DNA from 3 places in the Streptomyces sp. NPDC049813 genome. Region 1 is predicted to be linked to each of the others. Evidence: predicted binding sites of a transcription regulator. Region 1 holds the regulator's gene; each other region holds the start of a gene.
The links. The regulator HrcA, encoded in region 1, represses chaperone genes, less so after heat shock. The targets are predictions, from matches to a motif close to TTNGCACTCNGNNNNNCNGAGTGCNAA.
Positions count from the first base shown of each region.

Region 2: groES (co-chaperone GroES) is a predicted target of HrcA. The motif match lies at 3,257-3,283, and genes of this name have one in related genera.
Region 3: groL (chaperonin GroEL) is a predicted target of HrcA. The motif match lies at 2,580-2,606, and genes of this name have one in related genera.

Region 1 covers NZ_JBITLI010000005.1:268,689-274,212, reverse strand. Annotated here, with positions in the region: gene ACIBW6_RS13900 (16S rRNA (uracil(1498)-N(3))-methyltransferase) at 1-496, opposite strand, end outside; gene ACIBW6_RS13895 (nitronate monooxygenase) at 493-1,566, opposite strand; gene dnaJ (molecular chaperone DnaJ) at 1,770-2,906, opposite strand; gene hrcA (heat-inducible transcriptional repressor HrcA) at 2,907-3,923, opposite strand; gene ACIBW6_RS13880 (MBL fold metallo-hydrolase) at 4,067-4,810, shown strand; gene ACIBW6_RS13875 (DUF3097 domain-containing protein) at 4,845-5,524, shown strand, end outside.
Region 2 covers NZ_JBITLI010000002.1:265,823-271,346, forward strand. Annotated here, with positions in the region: gene ACIBW6_RS05215 (SDR family NAD(P)-dependent oxidoreductase) at 1-727, shown strand, start outside; gene groL (chaperonin GroEL) at 1,045-2,673, opposite strand; gene groES (co-chaperone GroES) at 2,804-3,112, opposite strand; gene ACIBW6_RS05230 (polysaccharide deacetylase family protein) at 3,326-4,096, opposite strand; gene ACIBW6_RS05235 (methyltransferase domain-containing protein) at 4,863-5,524, shown strand, end outside.
Region 3 covers NZ_JBITLI010000002.1:615,975-621,498, forward strand. Annotated here, with positions in the region: gene ACIBW6_RS06880 (DUF6215 domain-containing protein) at 1-593, opposite strand, end outside; gene groL (chaperonin GroEL) at 786-2,411, opposite strand; gene ACIBW6_RS06890 (cold-shock protein) at 2,749-2,955, opposite strand; gene ACIBW6_RS06895 (ubiquitin-like small modifier protein 1) at 3,388-3,663, opposite strand; gene thrC (threonine synthase) at 3,756-5,063, opposite strand; SAM riboswitch class I at 5,082-5,236, opposite strand; gene ACIBW6_RS06905 (glucosyl-3-phosphoglycerate synthase) at 5,437-5,524, shown strand, end outside.

The sequences.
Region 1 (5,524 bases):
CCCCGGCGAGCAGCGCCGCGACCTCCTTGGTGGTGGCCGCCTCCGCGACCTCCGGGAAGCGGACCCGGCGCGACTGCTTGCCCGCCTCCCGCGCGGTGGCCCGCCACTTGGTGAGCGCCTTGGTGCCGCGCTCACCGCGCCACTGGGTGATGCACCGGGACGCCGCCCACGGCACGATCGCGTCGACGCCCGTCTCGGTCATGGTCTCCACGGCCAGCTCCCCGCGGTCCCCCTTGGGCAGCGCCTGCACCACGGTGATCCGGGGCCGCTCCACGGGTTCGGTGCGCACGGGCCCGGCCTCGACGACGAGGCGGTCCTTGCCCTCGGCGGCCGTGACGGTGCCCTCGCTCCACGCCCCGCGCCCGTCCGTCAGGACGAGTGACTCGCCCGCCCGCAGCCGCTTGACGGAGACGGCGTGCCGCCCTTCGGGACCGTCCAGTACGTAGCTGCGCCCGTCCGGCACCGGGCCGTCGACCACGAACACCGGCGCCGTCACGCGGCACCCCGCTGTCCGAGCGTGGCCCGCGCGGCGACGAGTTCGGCGGCGAGGACCTCGACGAGCTGCCCGGCGGGCAGTTCCCGGGCCAGCCGGTGGCCCTGCCCCGCCCACAGCGCCATGGCCTGCGGGTCACCCGCCTTGGCGGCGGCCTTGCGCAGCGGTGACGTCATGTGGTGGACCTCCGGGTAGGCGGCGGGCGCGTACGGCCCGTGCTCGCGCAGGAAACGGTTGACGAGTCCGCGCGCGGGCCGCCCGGAGAACGCCCGGGTCAGCTCGGTCCTGGTGAACAGCGGATCGGTCATGGCCTGCTTGTGCGGGGCGGGCGCGCCGGACTCGGGCGTCACCAGGAAGGCCGTCCCGAGCTGGGCCAGGTCGGCTCCCGCGGCGAGCACGGCGGCGATCTGCGCGCCCCGCATGATCCCGCCGGCCGCGACGATCGGCAGCCGGACCCCTTCGCGTACCTGCGCGATGAGCGCCAGCAGTCCGACGCCGCTGCCGTCCGCCTCGGGGTTGTCGCGGTGCGTGCCCTGGTGGCCGCCGGCCTCGATGCCCTGGACGCAGACGGCGTCGGCGCCGGCCCGTTGGGCGGCGAGCGCCTCCTCCACGGTCGTCGCGGTGACGGCGGTGAGCGTGCCGGCGGCGCGCAGCGCGTCAATCACCTCGGGCGTGGGGCAGCCGAACGTGAAGGTGACCAGGGGCACCGGGTCGTCGAGGAGGATGGCGAGCTTGGCGTCGTAGCCGTCGTCGCATCCGCCGTCGGGGTCGCCGAGCGGGGTCTGGTACCAGCCGGCCTCACCGGCGAGCTGGTGGCGGTAGACATCGACCGCGGCCGGGTCCGCGTACTCCGGCTGCGGCAGGAACAGGTTGACGCCGAACGGGCGGCCGGTCAGCCCGCGCAGCTGCTGGATCTCCTGGTACATCCCGTCGGCCGTCTTGTACCCGGCGGCCAGGAACCCGAGCCCGCCCGCGTCCGAGACCGCGGCCGCGAGCGCGGGGCAGGAGCCGCCGCCCGCCATGGGGGCCTGCACGATCGGACAGGGGCAGAGATCTGTCAGCGCGAGGGGCATGAGCGCATCGTGCCACGGACACGTCAGGCGGCCGAATCGGCTGATCCGGCCGGCCTGCGCCGCCCCGGCCGAGACGGCACAGCCCTACGCGTCACCGCCCGTTGAAAGCATCCTTCAACCGCGAGAACAACCCCTGCTGCCCCGGCTGACTGTGCTCACCCGGGGGACGACCCCCGGACCCCCAGCCACCCGGCCACACCCACTCACCGCCCGTTGAAAGCATCCTTCAACCGCGAGAACAACCCCTGCTGCCCCGGCTGGAACTGGCCCGTGGGGCGCTCCTCGCCGCGGAGTTTGGCCAGCTCGCGCAGGAGCCGCTCCTGCTCCGGTTCGAGCTTCTGCGGGGTCATGACCTCGACGTGCACGATGAGGTCGCCCCGGCCGCCGCCGCGCAGGTGGGTGATGCCACGCCCGTGCAGCGGGACCGACTGGCCGGACTGCGTGCCCGGCCGGATGTCGACCTCCTCCATGCCGTCGAGCGTCTCCAGCGGCACCTTCGTGCCGAGGGCCGCCGCCGTCATCGGGATGGTCACCGTGCAGTGCAGGTCGTCGCCGCGCCGCTGGAAGACGGGGTGCGGCAGCTCGTGGATCTCGACGTACAGGTCGCCGGCGGGGCCGCCGCCGGGGCCGACCTCGCCCTCGCCCGCGAGCTGGATCCGCGTGCCGTTGTCCACCCCGGCCGGGATCTTCACCGTCAGCGTCCGCCGCGACCGGATGCGGCCGTCACCGGCGCACTCCGGGCACGGGGTCGGCACGACGGTGCCGAATCCCTGGCACTGCGGGCACGGCCGCGAGGTCATGACCTGGCCGAGGAAGGAGCGCGTGACCTGCGAGACCTCGCCGCGCCCGCGACACATGTCGCAGGTCTGGGCGGAGGTCCCGGGCGCCGCGCCCTCGCCGCTGCACGTGGTGCAGACGACGGCCGTGTCGACCTGGATGTCCTTGGTGGTGCCGAAGGCGGCCTCGTCCAGCTCGATCTCGAGCCGGATCATGGCGTCCTGGCCGCGGCGCGTGCGCGAGCGGGGCCCGCGCTGCGACGCGGTTCCGAAGAACGCGTCCATGATGTCCGAGAAGTTGCCGAACCCACCGGCGCCGAAGCCTCCGGCGCCACCTCCGCCGGCCCCCGACAGGGGGTCGCCCCCGAGGTCGTAGACCTGCTTCTTCTGCGGGTCGGAGAGCACCTCGTAGGCGGCGTTGATCTCCTTGAACCGCTCCTGCGTCTTCGGGTCCGGATTCACGTCCGGGTGAAGTTCACGAGCGAGCCTGCGGAAGGCCTTCTTGATCTCGTCCTGGGAAGCGTCGCGGCGCACGCCGAGTACGGCGTAGTAGTCCGTGGCCACTTACGACTCCGCCAGGATCTGTCCGACGTAACGTGCCACTGCGCGTACTGCTCCCATCGTTCCCGGGTAATCCATGCGGGTCGGGCCGACCACGCCGAGCTTGGCAACTGCCTCGCCGCCCGAACCGTAGCCGACCGACACGACGGACGTGGAGTTGAGTCCCTCGTGGGCGTTCTCGTGACCGATCCGTACGGCCATGCCCGAATCACCCACCTCGCCAAGCAACTTGAGGAGCACGACCTGCTCCTCCAGCGCCTCCAGCACGGGCCGGATGGTGAGGGGAAAGTCATGTCCGAAGCGGGTGAGATTGGCGGTACCGCCGATCATCAGCCGCTCCTCGGTCTCCTCGACGAGCGTCTCCAGCAGGGTGGAGAGCACCGTCGTGACCGTGCCGCGGTCCTCCGCCTCGAAGGCCTCCGGCAGGTCCTGCACCAGCTGCGGCACATCGGCGAACCGGCGGCCCGCGACCCGGCTGTTGAGCCGGGCCCGCAGATCCGCCAGGGACGATTCGCCGAACGGCGCCGGACAGTCGATCATCCGCTGCTCGACGCGCCCGGTGTCCGTGATCAGGACGAGCATCAGACGGGCGGGCGCGAGCGCGAGCAGCTCGACATGGCGCACGGTGGAGCGGGTCAGGGACGGGTACTGGACGACCGCGACCTGCCGCGTCAGCTGCGCGAGCAGCCGCACGGTCCGCCCGACGACGTCGTCGAGGTCGACGGCGCCCTCCAGGAAGTTCTGGATGGCGCGCCGCTCCGGCCCGGTCATCGGCTTCACCGCGGTGAGCTTGTCGACGAAGAGGCGGTAGCCCTTGTCGGTGGGGATGCGCCCGGCGCTGGTGTGCGGCTGGGCGATGAACCCCTCGTCCTCCAGGGCGGCCATGTCGTTGCGCACGGTCGCCGGGGAGACGCCGAGGCTGTGCCGCTCGGTCAGCGCCTTGGAGCCGACGGGCTCCTCGGTGCCGACGTAGTCCTGGACGATGGCGCGCAGCACTTCGAGCCTGCGTTCACTGAGCATCGGGCGCACACCTCCAGCAACTGTCTCTGTGATCGTTCTCGTGATCGTTCCGGTTTGGCACTCGCTGCGCGCGAGTGCCAGTCGTCCCCGGCTCAGTGTACGGCCGGTGGGTACGGGCCCGGCAAGGCCGCTAGCGTCGGGGCATGCAAGCCATCGACTGGAAGTCGGCCGGATGGGAAGAACTGGCGCCGCATGTGGGGCGAATCCGGCTGCCCGGCTGGGACTGTACGGCCGGGCTCGTCGTGGGCGCGGACGCGGCCCTGCTGATCGACACGGGATCCTCACTGCGTGAAGGGGCCCGGCTGCGCGCGGACACCCGGCGCCTGCTCGCGGCGGGCGCGAGAGTGACGCACATCGCGCTGACCCATCCGCACTTCGACCACGTCTTCGGCACGGCGGCGTTCGCGGGCGTCGAGGTGTTCGGGGCCGCGGGCATCGACACCGTGTTCGCGGGCGGCGGCGCGGACGCGCTGCGCGCCGATGCCGTACGCCACGGCCTCGGCCCCGATCTCGCGGGCGAGGCGGCGGAACTCCTGGTCACCCCGGCCCACCGGGTCTGCGGCGAGCGCACGCTCGACCTGGGCGGCGGCGTCCAGGTGCTGCTGGCGAACGTCGGCCCCGGACACACCGGACACGACCTCGCGGTCCTGGTCTCCGCGCCGCCCCCGGCGCCGGAGACCGTCTTCTGCGGCGACCTGGTCGAGGAGTCGGGCGAGCCGCAGGCCGGACCGGACGCGGTCCCGCACCGGTGGCCGGCCGCGCTCGACCGGCTGCTCTCCCTGGGCGGCGAGGACGCCCGCTACGTCCCCGGGCACGGTTCGGTGGTGGATGCGGCGTTTGTCCGCGAGCAGCGCGCCACACTCGCGGCCCGCTCCGGCGTGTCGTAGGCGGCGTCCCGGAGCTTCTCCTATCGTCTGCAAAATGCGCCAGTACACCCCGGACCTGACACCCCCTTGGAAGCGGAACAAGCCCGCTCCGGAGGTCCCCGCCGAGCCGGACCTCGTCGTGGAGGAGGTCACGACGGGCTTCTGCGGCGCGGTCGTGCGGGTGGAGAAGACGGCGCAGGGGCCGACGGTGACGCTGGAGGACCGCTTCGGCAAGCACCGCGCGTTCCCGATGGAGCCGCGCGGTTTCCTGCTGGAGGGCAAGGTCGTCACGCTGGTGCGTCCCGCGACCGGCGGCCCGGTGCGCCCCACCCGGACGGCGTCCGGTTCGGTGGCGGTGCCCGGCGCTCGGGCGCGGGTGGCCCGCGCGGGCCGCATCTACGTGGAGGGCAAGCACGACGCGCAGCTCATCGAGCGCGTCTGGGGCGACGACCTGCGCATCGAGGGCGTGGCCGTGGAGTTCCTGGAGGGCGTCGACGACCTGCCGGCGATCGTGGCGGAGTTCGCGCCGGGCCCGGACGCGCGGCTCGGCGTCCTCGTCGACCACCTGGTGCCCGGCACGAAGGAGTGGCGCATCGCCCAGTCGGTGACGAGCGCCGACGCGCTGGTGGTCGGCCACCCGTACATCGACATCTGGGAGGCGGTGAAGCCGTCCTCGCTGGGCATCGCGGCCTGGCCCAGGGTCCCGCACGGCCAGGACTGGAAGACGGGCGTGTG
Region 2 (5,524 bases), on a different contig from region 1:
GTTCGCCCGGCGCCTCGCCGCCGACGGCCACAACCTGGTGCTCGTCGCGCGCGACACGAAGCGGCTCCAGGAGCAGGCGACCGAGCTGCACGACCGGCACGGCATCGAGGCCGAGGTGCTCACCGCCGACCTCGCCACGGACACCGGGATCGCGGCCGTCGAGAAGCGGCTCGGCGACCGCAAGGCCGCGGTCGACCTGCTCGTCAACAACGCCGGGTTCGGCAACAAGGGCCGCTATCTGGAAGTCCCCCTCGCCGATGAGCTGACCATGCTGAAGGTGCACTGCGAGGCGGTGCTGCGGCTGACGTCGGCGGCGACGGAGGTGATGCGCGGGCGCGGGCGCGGCGGCGTGATCAACGTGGCGTCGGTGGCGGCGTTCGTGCCGCGCGGCACCTATGGGGCGTCGAAGGCGTGGGTCGTGCAGTTCACGCAGGGCGTGGCGAAGGACCTGGCGGGCTCCGGCGTGCGGCTGATGGCGCTGTGCCCCGGCTTCGTCCGTACGGAGTTCCACCAGCGGGCCGACATGGGCACGGACAACATCCCGAAGTGGATGTGGCTGGACGCCGACAAGCTGGTCGCGGCGGCGCTCACGGATCTCTCCCGCGGCAAGTCCCTCTCCATCCCGGATCCGCGCTACAAGGCGCTGATGGGGGTGGCCAAGGTGACGCCGCGGTCCCTGCTCGGCGGGGTCACGTCTCGGACGGGGCGAAAGTACGGGCCGCAGTAGTTGGCTGCTCGGGGTGCGGCTGGGCGGCGTTTTGGGGTGCGGCCCGGGTGTGTGTCCCCGGGGGCCTGATGCGTTTTCGGGTGCGGGCCCGGTGGGGGCTGGTCGCGCAGTTCCCCGCGCCCCTGGAGGCATGCGCTGCGCGCAGCCTTGCCTGAAGGCCGCAGGCCCTTCAGGGGCGCGGGGAACTGCGCGACCAGCCACGACGGTGGCGCGCCCGGCGACGGTCGGAACCAGGCAGACGCGTCTCCGCGCAACCAGAAGGCCCGGCCCCCCCAGAACACAGGGGGCCGGGCCTCAGGTCACTTCAGCGGAGCGGGTCAGTGCGAGTGACCGTGACCGTGACCGTGACCGGCCTCGGCCTCTTCCTCGGCCGGCTTCTCGACGACCAGCGTCTCGGTCGTCAGGAGCAGCGAGGCGATCGACGCCGCGTTCTCCAGCGCGGAGCGCGTGACCTTGACCGGGTCGATGACGCCGGCCTTGACCAGGTCCCCGTACTCACCGGTCGCGGCGTTGTAGCCGGAGCCCTTCTCGAGCTCGGCGACCTTGGAGACGATGACGTAGCCCTCAAGGCCCGCGTTCTCCGCGATCCAGCGCAGCGGCTCGACGGCGGCGCGGCGGACGACGGCGACACCGGTGGCCTCGTCGCCCTCCTTGCCCAGGCTGTCGCCCAGCACCTTCACGGCGTGGACGAGCGCGGAGCCACCACCGGAGACGATGCCCTCCTCGACCGCGGCGCGGGTCGCGGAGATGGCGTCCTCCAGACGGTGCTTCTTCTCCTTGAGCTCGACCTCGGTCGCGGCACCGACCTTGATCACGCAGACGCCGCCGGCGAGCTTCGCGAGGCGCTCCTGGAGCTTCTCGCGGTCCCAGTCGGAGTCCGTGTTCTCGATCTCGGCCTTGATCTGGTTGACGCGGCCGTCGACGTCGGCCTTGTTGCCGCCGCCGTCGACGATCGTGGTGTCGTCCTTGGTGATGGTCACGCGGCGCGCGGAGCCCAGCACGTCCAGGCCGGCCTGGTCGAGCTTGAGGCCGACCTCCTCGGCGATGACGGTGGCACCGGTGAGGGTGGCCATGTCCTGGAGCATCGCCTTGCGGCGGTCGCCGAAGCCGGGGGCCTTGACCGCGACGGCGTTGAACGTGCCGCGGATCTTGTTCACGACCAGGGTCGACAGGGCCTCGCCCTCGACGTCCTCGGCGATGATCAGCAGCGGCTTGGAGCCACCGGCCTGGATGACCTTCTCCAGGAGCGGGAGCAGGTCCTGGATGGACCCGATCTTGCCCTGGTGGATCAGGATGTACGGGTCGTCGAGGACGGCCTCCATACGCTCCTGGTCGGTGACGAAGTACGGGGACAGGTAGCCCTTGTCGAAGGCCATGCCCTCGGTGAAGTCGAGCTCCAGGCCGAAGGTGTTGGACTCCTCGACGGTGATGACACCGTCCTTGCCGACCTTGTCCATCGCCTCGGCGATGAGCTCGCCGACCTGGCTGTCCTGCGCGGACAGACCGGCGACGGCGGCGATGTCGGACTTCGAGTCGATCGGGCGGGCGGTCGCGAGGAGGTCCTCGGACACGGCCTTCACCGCGGCGTCGATGCCCTTCTTCAGGGCGGCCGGGGAGGCGCCCGCGGCGACGTTGCGCAGGCCTTCCTTGACCAGGGCCTGGGCCAGCACGGTGGCGGTGGTGGTGCCGTCACCCGCGATGTCGTTGGTCTTGGTCGCCACCTCCTTCACGAGCTGCGCGCCGAGGTTCTCGTACGGGTCCTCGACCTCGACCTCGCGGGCGATGGTCACACCGTCGTTGGTGATGGTGGGGGCGCCGAACTTCTTGTCGATGACGACGTTGCGGCCCTTGGGGCCGATCGTCACCTTGACCGTGTCGGCAAGCTTGTTGACGCCGCGCTCGAGGGCGCGACGGGCGTCCTCGTCGAACTTCAGGATCTTCGCCATGGGAGCGGTTCAGCCCTCTCGAAAACTACGGAAAAACTTCAGGGTGCACGAACCGCGCCCCCGACCCCGGCTTCTTACGATCGCGGGTGCCAGGGGCGCAATTCACAGCGCAAGCTGCTGCTCGGTCTGCTTACTTCTCGACGATCGCGAGAACGTCGCGGGCCGAGAGGACGAGGTACTCCTCGCCGTTGTACTTGACCTCGGTGCCGCCGTACTTGCTGTACAGCACGATGTCGCCGGTCTTCACGTCGAGCGGCAGGCGCTCGCCGTTCTCGAAGCGGCCCGGGCCCACGGCGAGGACGACGCCCTCCTGGGGCTTCTCCTTCGCGGTGTCCGGAATGACCAGGCCGGAGGCCGTGGTCTGCTCGGCGTCGAGCGGCTGGACCACAATGCGGTCCTCGAGCGGCTTGATGGCAACCTTGGAGCTGGCGGTCGTCACGATCCGGTCTCCCCCTTCGGAGATCTCACGGGGTTAACAGTCTGAGGTGGCGACCAGGTGGATCCGTCGTCGCAGGTGCCGGACCTGCCCGTCGCTGTTGGCACTCTCCAGTGGTGAGTGCCAGGAGCGAGACTATGACCGCGATTAGCACTCGGTCAAGCGGAGTGCCAATCGTCGGCGACGCGGCGTGCTTTTCGGCGGGTTCTGACCCGGCTACAGGTAGCTCTCCAGGCGGGCCACCATGAGGCCCCGGGCCCGGATGCGGTGCAGGAGTGCGGTGGTCGTCCTGGTGAGCGAGGGCGTCGCCGGTACGCGGACGATGTCGCCGGGGCGCAGGGGGTCGCCGTCGCCGTGGGCGCGGGTGAGGACGATCGCGTCGATGCCGCAGGCGCCCGCCGCGCGCAGCGTGTCCGCGTCGTAGGCGCCGTAGGGCGGGCTCAGCAGGCGTGGCGCCGCGCCGAAGCGGCCCTTCAGGTGGTCCTGCTGGCCGCAGATCTGGGCGTGCTGGGCCACGTAGCCGAGGCCGGGCAGCAGCGGCCCCGTCAGGGTGCGGTTCTGCATGCCGGCGCCCAGCGCGCGCAGCTCCCCGAGGTGGTCGCGGCCGGGGCCCGCGACGGAGCGGGTGAGGAAGACCGAGACGGGCAGGCGCAGCTCCCGGACCAGGCGGGCGAAACGGGGGTCCGCGCCCGCGCCGTCGTCGACGGCCAGGAAGACGACCCGGTCCCGGGTGGGGACGCGGTCCACGACCGGGGGGAGCGCGGTACGGGGGCGCGAGGGGAAGACGTGGTGGGCGGGGGCGGCCCTCGGTGCGGCCGGCGCGCCGGGGGCGGGGGCGGCGCCTCTCGCGGCGACCTGGCCGGCCGCCCCGCCCCCGGGGTGTGCGTGGCGGACCTTCTGGGCCGCCTTCCTGCCCATGCGGGCGAGCGGGTCGACGGAAGGGGCGCACCCGGCGAGCAGCGCGACGGCCACGACGCAGGCGGCCACGCGCCGCAGCCCGACGCCGCCCGCCCGTCGCCACGACCGGGGCCCGACCAGGGGCGCGGTCCCGGCTGCCCCCTCGGGCGGGAGGACGACCGCCGTGGCCCGGGGACCCGCCCAGGGCGCCGCCGCAGCTGCCCCCGCCCTGGACCGGACATGGCGCACGGTCCCGGCTACCCCCTCGGGCGGAAGGACGACCGCCGCGCTCCGGGGCCCGACCCAGGGCGCCGCCGCGGCTGCCCCCGCCCTGGACCGGACCTGGCGCACGGTCCCGGCTACCCCCTCGGGCGGAAGGACGACCGCCGTGGCCCGGGGCCCGACCCAAGGCGCCGCCGCGGCTGCCCCCGCCCTGGACCGGACCTGGCGCACGGTCCCGGCTACCCCCTCGGGCGGGAGGACGACCGTCGCGGCCCGGGGCCCGACCCAAGGCGCCGCCGCGGCTGCCCCCGCCCTGGACCGGACCTGGCGCACGGTCCCAGCTGCCCCCTCGGGCGGGAGGACGGCCGTCGCGGCCCGGGGATCGGACGCGGATGTCCGCTCGGGCGGGACAGCGACAGGCCCGGCCTCGTCGCCGGACGCGGCCCGCTTCACCCGTAGAGCCACAGACCCGCCCCGCGTCATCCGCAGAGCCACAGACCGCCCCCGCATCACCCTCGGGCCCGTTTCCTCATCTTGTCCTACTCGGCGCATGGCGACGGATCTTCGCAGTTCAGGGGCGTGGTCGGGGGGTGACACCGCCGCCCTGCGCGTACCGTCCTCCGACTGGCCCACAATGGACCGGGTGAGCTCTCCGTCCACCCCCGCCGACATCCACGCCCTCCTCACCCCGGAGGGGCAGACCCTGCTCGGCGCGTTGCGCGACCACGACCCGGCCCAGGAACTCGCGCTCGCCACCCGGCTGCGCCGCGACCACCCGGCCGCGCTCGTCTCGGCGGCGCTCGCGCAGGCCCGGCTGCGGCAGCGGGCCGTGGCGAAGTTCGGGGCCGAGGACGCGGGCCGGATGTACTTCACGGCGAACGGGGTCGAGCAGGCGACCCGCACCCGCGTCGCCGCCCACCGCGCCGAGTCGCTGCGCGCCCTGGGCGTCCGGTCCGTCGCCGACCTGTGCTGCGGCATCGGCGGCGACGCGATCGCGCTGGCCCGCGCGGGCATCCGGGTGCTCGCTGTCGACCGCGACCCGGGGACGTGCTCGGTCGCGCGGGCCAACGCCGCCGCGCTCGGCCTCGGCGACCTGATCGAGGTGCGGGAGGCGGACGTGACGGAGGTGGACACGGCCGCGTACGACGCCGTCTTCGTCGACCCGGCCCGGCGCTCCGACAAGCGCGGCCGCATCTTCGACCCCGAGGCCTACTCCCCGCCGCTGTCCTGGGCCGTCGCGGCCGCGCTCGCCGCGCCCCGCGCCGCGCTGAAGATCGCGCCCGGCATCCCGCACGA
Region 3 (5,524 bases), on a different contig from region 1:
GAACCACCGCGGTTCTTCGCGTCGAACGCCACACTGAGCGCCTCCGCCGGCTTGCCCGGCGCGCTCTCGGCGTCCGATCCGTCGAGCCGGAAGCGGATACCCATCGTCTGCGTCGAGAAGAAGACCGCGGGGCGGCGCAGCACCTGCTGCGTGTGGACGTCCCGGCCGATGAGGTCGGCGGTCCGCGCGTCGACCGGGTACCGGTCGTAGGACGCGTGCAGCTCCACGGTGTACGTCTCGAACTCGATCCGGGCCGACGGATAGTAGATCTCGTTCGTGCCGGTCCCGGCCGAGCTGCTGTTGCCGGACGCGCTCTTCGCCCTCTCGCCGGGCGTGCCCAGCCAAGACGCCAGCTCCGGCTGGTTGAGTGCCGTGCACAGCTGGTTCCCGTGCACCCGCCCGGCCGCCCGGTCGCCCTTCTCCGCCCCGCCCCCGGAGCAGACGGCGGCCTCGGGCGCGCCGCCCTGGTCCGACGCCGTGTCCCGGGAGACCGCCCAGAACCCGACGGCGAGCGCCCCCACCAGGGCCACGGCCGAGATGGCCTGCCCCACCGGGTTCATGCCCTGCTCCGGCCCGCCACTGCTGTCACTCATGTCCCCACCCACCGTGAAATGCGCTCTACTCCCCAGTACGCGCCCGGGGACAGTAACCCGCGGCGATCAAGGGGACAAGGGCGTTCCGGGACCCGGCGGCGGGCGCGCCAACGCCCGAGGGCGGCACCCCCTCGCGAAGAGGAGGTGCCGCCCTCGGTACGTCAGGACAGGCCGATCAGGTCGGGGACCGGATCAGAAGTCCATGTCACCGCCCGGCATGCCGCCCGGAGCGCCCGCCGCGGCGGCCTTCTCCGGCTTGTCGGCGATGACGGCCTCGGTGGTGAGGAACAGCGCGGCGATCGACGCGGCGTTCTGCAGCGCGGAGCGCGTCACCTTGGCCGGGTCGAGGATGCCCTCGGCGATCATGTCGACGTACTCGCCCGTGGCAGCGTTCAGACCGTGGCCGACGGCCAGGTTCCGGACCTTCTCCACGACGACGCCGCCCTCAAGGCCGCCGTTGACGGCGATCTGCTTGAGCGGGGCCTCCAGGGCGAGCTTCACGGCGTTGGCGCCGGTCGCCTCGTCACCGTCCAGCTCCAGCTTCTCGAAGACCGCGGAGGCCTGGAGGAGGGCCACGCCACCACCGGCGACGATGCCCTCTTCGACGGCCGCCTTCGCGTTGCGAACGGCGTCCTCGATGCGGTGCTTGCGCTCCTTGAGCTCGACCTCGGTCGCGGCACCGGCCTTGATGACGGCCACGCCGCCCGCGAGCTTCGCCAGGCGCTCCTGGAGCTTCTCGCGGTCGTAGTCGGAGTCGCTGTTCTCGATCTCGGCGCGGATCTGGTTGACGCGGCCCTGGACCTGGTCGCTGTCACCGGAGCCGTCGACGATCGTCGTCTCGTCCTTGGTGATGACGACCTTGCGGGCACGGCCGAGCAGGTCGAGACCGGCGTTCTCCAGCTTGAGGCCGACCTCCTCGGAGATGACGGTGCCACCGGTGAGGATGGCGATGTCGCCGAGCATGGCCTTGCGGCGGTCACCGAAGCCCGGGGCCTTGACGGCGACGGACTTGAAGGTGCCACGGATCTTGTTGACGACCAGGGTCGACAGGGCCTCGCCCTCGACGTCCTCGGCGATGATCAGCAGCGGCTTGCCGGACTGCATGACCTTCTCGAGCAGCGGAAGGAGGTCCTTCACGTTGCCGATCTTCGAGTTGACGATCAGGATGTACGGGTCGTCGAGCGACGCCTCCATACGCTCCATGTCGGTGGCGAAGTACGCCGAGATGTAGCCCTTGTCGAAGCGCATACCCTCGGTGAGCTCCAGCTCCAGACCGAAGGTCTGGGACTCCTCGACGGTGATGACGCCTTCCTTGCCGACCTTGTCCATGGCCTCGGCGATGAGCTCGCCGATCTGGGTGTCGGCGGCGGAGATGGAGGCGGTCGAAGCGATCTGCTCCTTGGTCTCCACGTCCTTGGCCTGCTCAAGGAGGGCGGCGGAGACGGCCTCGACGGCCTTCTCGATGCCACGCTTGAGGGCCATCGGGTTGGCACCGGCGGCCACGTTGCGCAGGCCCTCGCGGACCAGGGCCTGGGCCAGGACGGTCGCGGTCGTCGTGCCGTCACCGGCGACGTCGTCCGTCTTCTTCGCGACCTCCTTGACCAGCTCGGCGCCGATCTTCTCGTACGGGTCCTCGAGCTCGATCTCCTTGGCGATGGACACACCATCGTTGGTGATCGTGGGGGCGCCCCACTTCTTCTCGAGGACGACGTTGCGACCCTTGGGGCCCAGGGTCACCTTGACGGCGTCGGCGAGCTGGTTCATGCCGCGCTCGAGGCCGCGCCGTGCCTCCTCGTCGAACGCGATGATCTTGGCCATGTGAAGTGGTCCTCCCGGACGGGGTGGAAAAGCAAGCAAACGGACCGTGCTGGTGCCCGCGACGGACGGCCTGCAGCCCTTGTGGTTCCTTGCCCCACCCGGCCTGCGGGCCTCACCGACCCGATCCAAGTTCTGTCACTCTCACGCGGAGAGTGCTAAGCCCAATGATTAGCACTCGACCCCGGCGAGTGCAAGGTGCTCCCGCGAAGCCAGGGGCGCCCGAGGGGGCGCGCGCGGGAGCCCTGGGACCGGCGCGAGCAGCACGAAGGGCCCGCGCCCCCGGTGGGGACACGGACCCTGCGTGCCGTACCAAGCCTGCTGTCAGTCGCGACGCGCGTCAGCCGGCGGCCAGGCGGACCATGTCGGCCTGCGGCCCCTTCTGGCCCTGCGAGATCTCGAATTCCACTCGCTGACCCTCTTCGAGGGTGCGGTAGCCGTCCATCTGAATCGCGCTGTAGTGGACGAACACATCCGCACCACCGTCGACCGCGATGAAGCCGTACCCCTTCTCCGCGTTGAACCACTTGACGGTGCCCTGAGCCATGCCTAACTCCCCTATTACTGGCCCTTGCACAGACCCGCACTTCGCGGATCCGGGTCAGACCTCACCCTCCCCAATGGGTGGGGGTGTGCGCCGGAACGCGTCGACCGCGGCTGAATGTATCTGCCCAACTGCCGTCTGCAACAGGTCAATCGGACGAGAATTCTGGGCAGCGTGGACCGGCGGAACCGGGGCGACCCACCGGAACCCGGGGCAAGTCGGGCCGCGTAAATGCCATAAAGGGCCCGAATGGGCCGGGCAGTTTGGCTGCTTCTCGTCGCGGCTCGCGCGAGAACTCATATGCGCCCGTCATGCACCACATACGGAAAAGAAGCGGCTTCCCCAACTGTACCCCGCTCAACCATGCAGAATTGCCCCCTCCGCTTCTCTCGCGGAGGGGGCAATTTCAGTGACGCGCAGTAAAGCGGACGACGATCATCCGCCGGCCACGGCCGGAATGATCGAGACGCCGGCGCCGTCGGGCGTGGCGGTCTGCAGGCCCTGCTCGAAGCGGACGTCGTCGTCGTTGACGTAGACGTTCACGAACCGGCGCAGCTTGCCCTGGTCGTCCAGGACGCGCGCGGCGATCCCGGTGTGGTTCTTCTCCAGGTCGGCGAGGACGTCGGAGAGCGTGGCCCCCTCGGCGCTCACCTCGGCCTGCCCGCCGGTGTAGGTGCGCAGGATGGTGGGGATGCGGACGTTGACGCTCATGAATTCACCTCGACTGTCAGCCCCTCCGGCGTTTGAGGAGCGGGGGTCCGGGGGCAGAGCCCCCGGTTTCGGGAAGGGGCGGGGTGGGGAACTTACTCGGCGGCGAGCCCCGCGGCCCGGAACGCCTCCAGCGAAGGCCGAATCGTGGCGGTGGCCTGCGAGGACTCAGCGACGGCGTCGAGCGTCTTCAGCCCGTCACCCGTGTTCAGCACGACCGTGGTGAGCGACGGATCGATCAGCCCCGCCTCGATGAGCTTCTTGGTGACACCGAGCGTCACCCCGCCCGCCGTCTCGGCGAAGATGCCCTCCGTCTGCGCGAGCAGCCTGATGGCGTCGACGACCTGCTCGTCGTTCACGTCCTCCACCGCGCCGCCGGTCCGGCGCGCGATGTCGAGCACGTACGGGCCGTCGGCCGGGTTGCCGATGGCCAGCGACTTGGCGATGGTGTCCGGCTTCTGCGGCCGCACCACGTCCGTCCCGGCCTTGTACGCCACCGAGACCGGCGAGCAGCCCTCGGCCTGGGCGCCGAACAGCTTGTACGGCTTGTCCTCGACGAGGCCGAGCTTGATCAGCTCCTGGAGCCCCTTGTCGATCTTCGTGAACTGCGAGCCGGACGCGATCGGGATGACCAGCTGGTCCGGCAGCCGCCAGCCGAGCTGCTCGCAGATCTCGTAGGCCAGCGTCTTGGAGCCCTCGCCGTAGTACGGGCGCAGGTTCACGTTGACGAAGCCCCAGCCCTCGCCGAGCGGGTCGCCGATCAGCTCGGAGCAGAAGCGGTTCACGTCGTCGTAGTTGCCCTCGATGGCGACGAGGTCACCGCCGTAGACACCGGCCATGACGACCTTGCCCTGCTCCAGGTCGTGCGGGATGAACACGCACGAACGGAAGCCGGCCCGCGCGGCGGCGGCGCCGACCGCACCCGCCAGGTTCCCCGTGGAGGAGCAGGACAGGGTGGTGAAGCCGAAGGCGCGCGCGGCCTCGATGGCCTGCGCGACGACGCGGTCCTTGAAGGAGTGCGTCGGGTTGCCGGAGTCGTCCTTGACGAACAACTTCCCCTGCTCGACCCCGAGTTCACGGGCGAGGTTGTCGGCCTTGACGAGCTTGGTCCAGCCCGGGTTCAGGTTCGGCTTCTCGGCGACGTCGGCCGGGACGGGCAGCAGCGGGGCGTAGCGCCACACGTTGGCCGGGCCCGCCTCGATCTGCTTGCGCAGCGCCTCGGGGTCACCGGTGGGCAGGTCGTAGGCGACTTCCAGGGGACCGAAACACTCGGCGCAGGCGAAGATCGGGCCGAGCTCGAAGGTGGTGCCGCACTCCCGGCAGGAGAGGCCGGAGGCGGGCCCGAGGTCGACGGTGCCCGCGGGGGAAGCGGCGGTTGCGGTGGCGACGGTCTGTACAGCCATGAGAGGCGAGGCCCTTTCTCCTCATCTTCCTCGCGGCGCATCTCGCCACGAGACGGATTTGGCACCTTCCCTAGCCGGGAGCCTCGCGGGCGCACTGGCGTGTGCGGACGAGACCGGCTGGAGGGTTGCCGGGGCTTCAACGGGCCGTATCCCTCTGCCCCTCTGGATGAGCGGTATTCGATTATGTGGAGCGGTTGAGTGGCGGCGACCCCGGCATGCGATGGTCACCGGCCTTGTTCAAGACTGTAACCGAAGGCCCGCACCCTTGAGATAGTCGTCCGAACCGCGAGATGGATCACACCGGCCCTCTCACCGGCCTTCGCGCCCGCCCCCACCACCCGCACCACCCCCCGCCGTCAAGGAGCCGCAGACCGTGCTGGAAGAAGTCGAGCGCTGGCTGGAACGGCGCTCCTGGTCCGTGGCCGACCGGCCGCCGCACCATCTGCTCGCCGCGAAGCGCG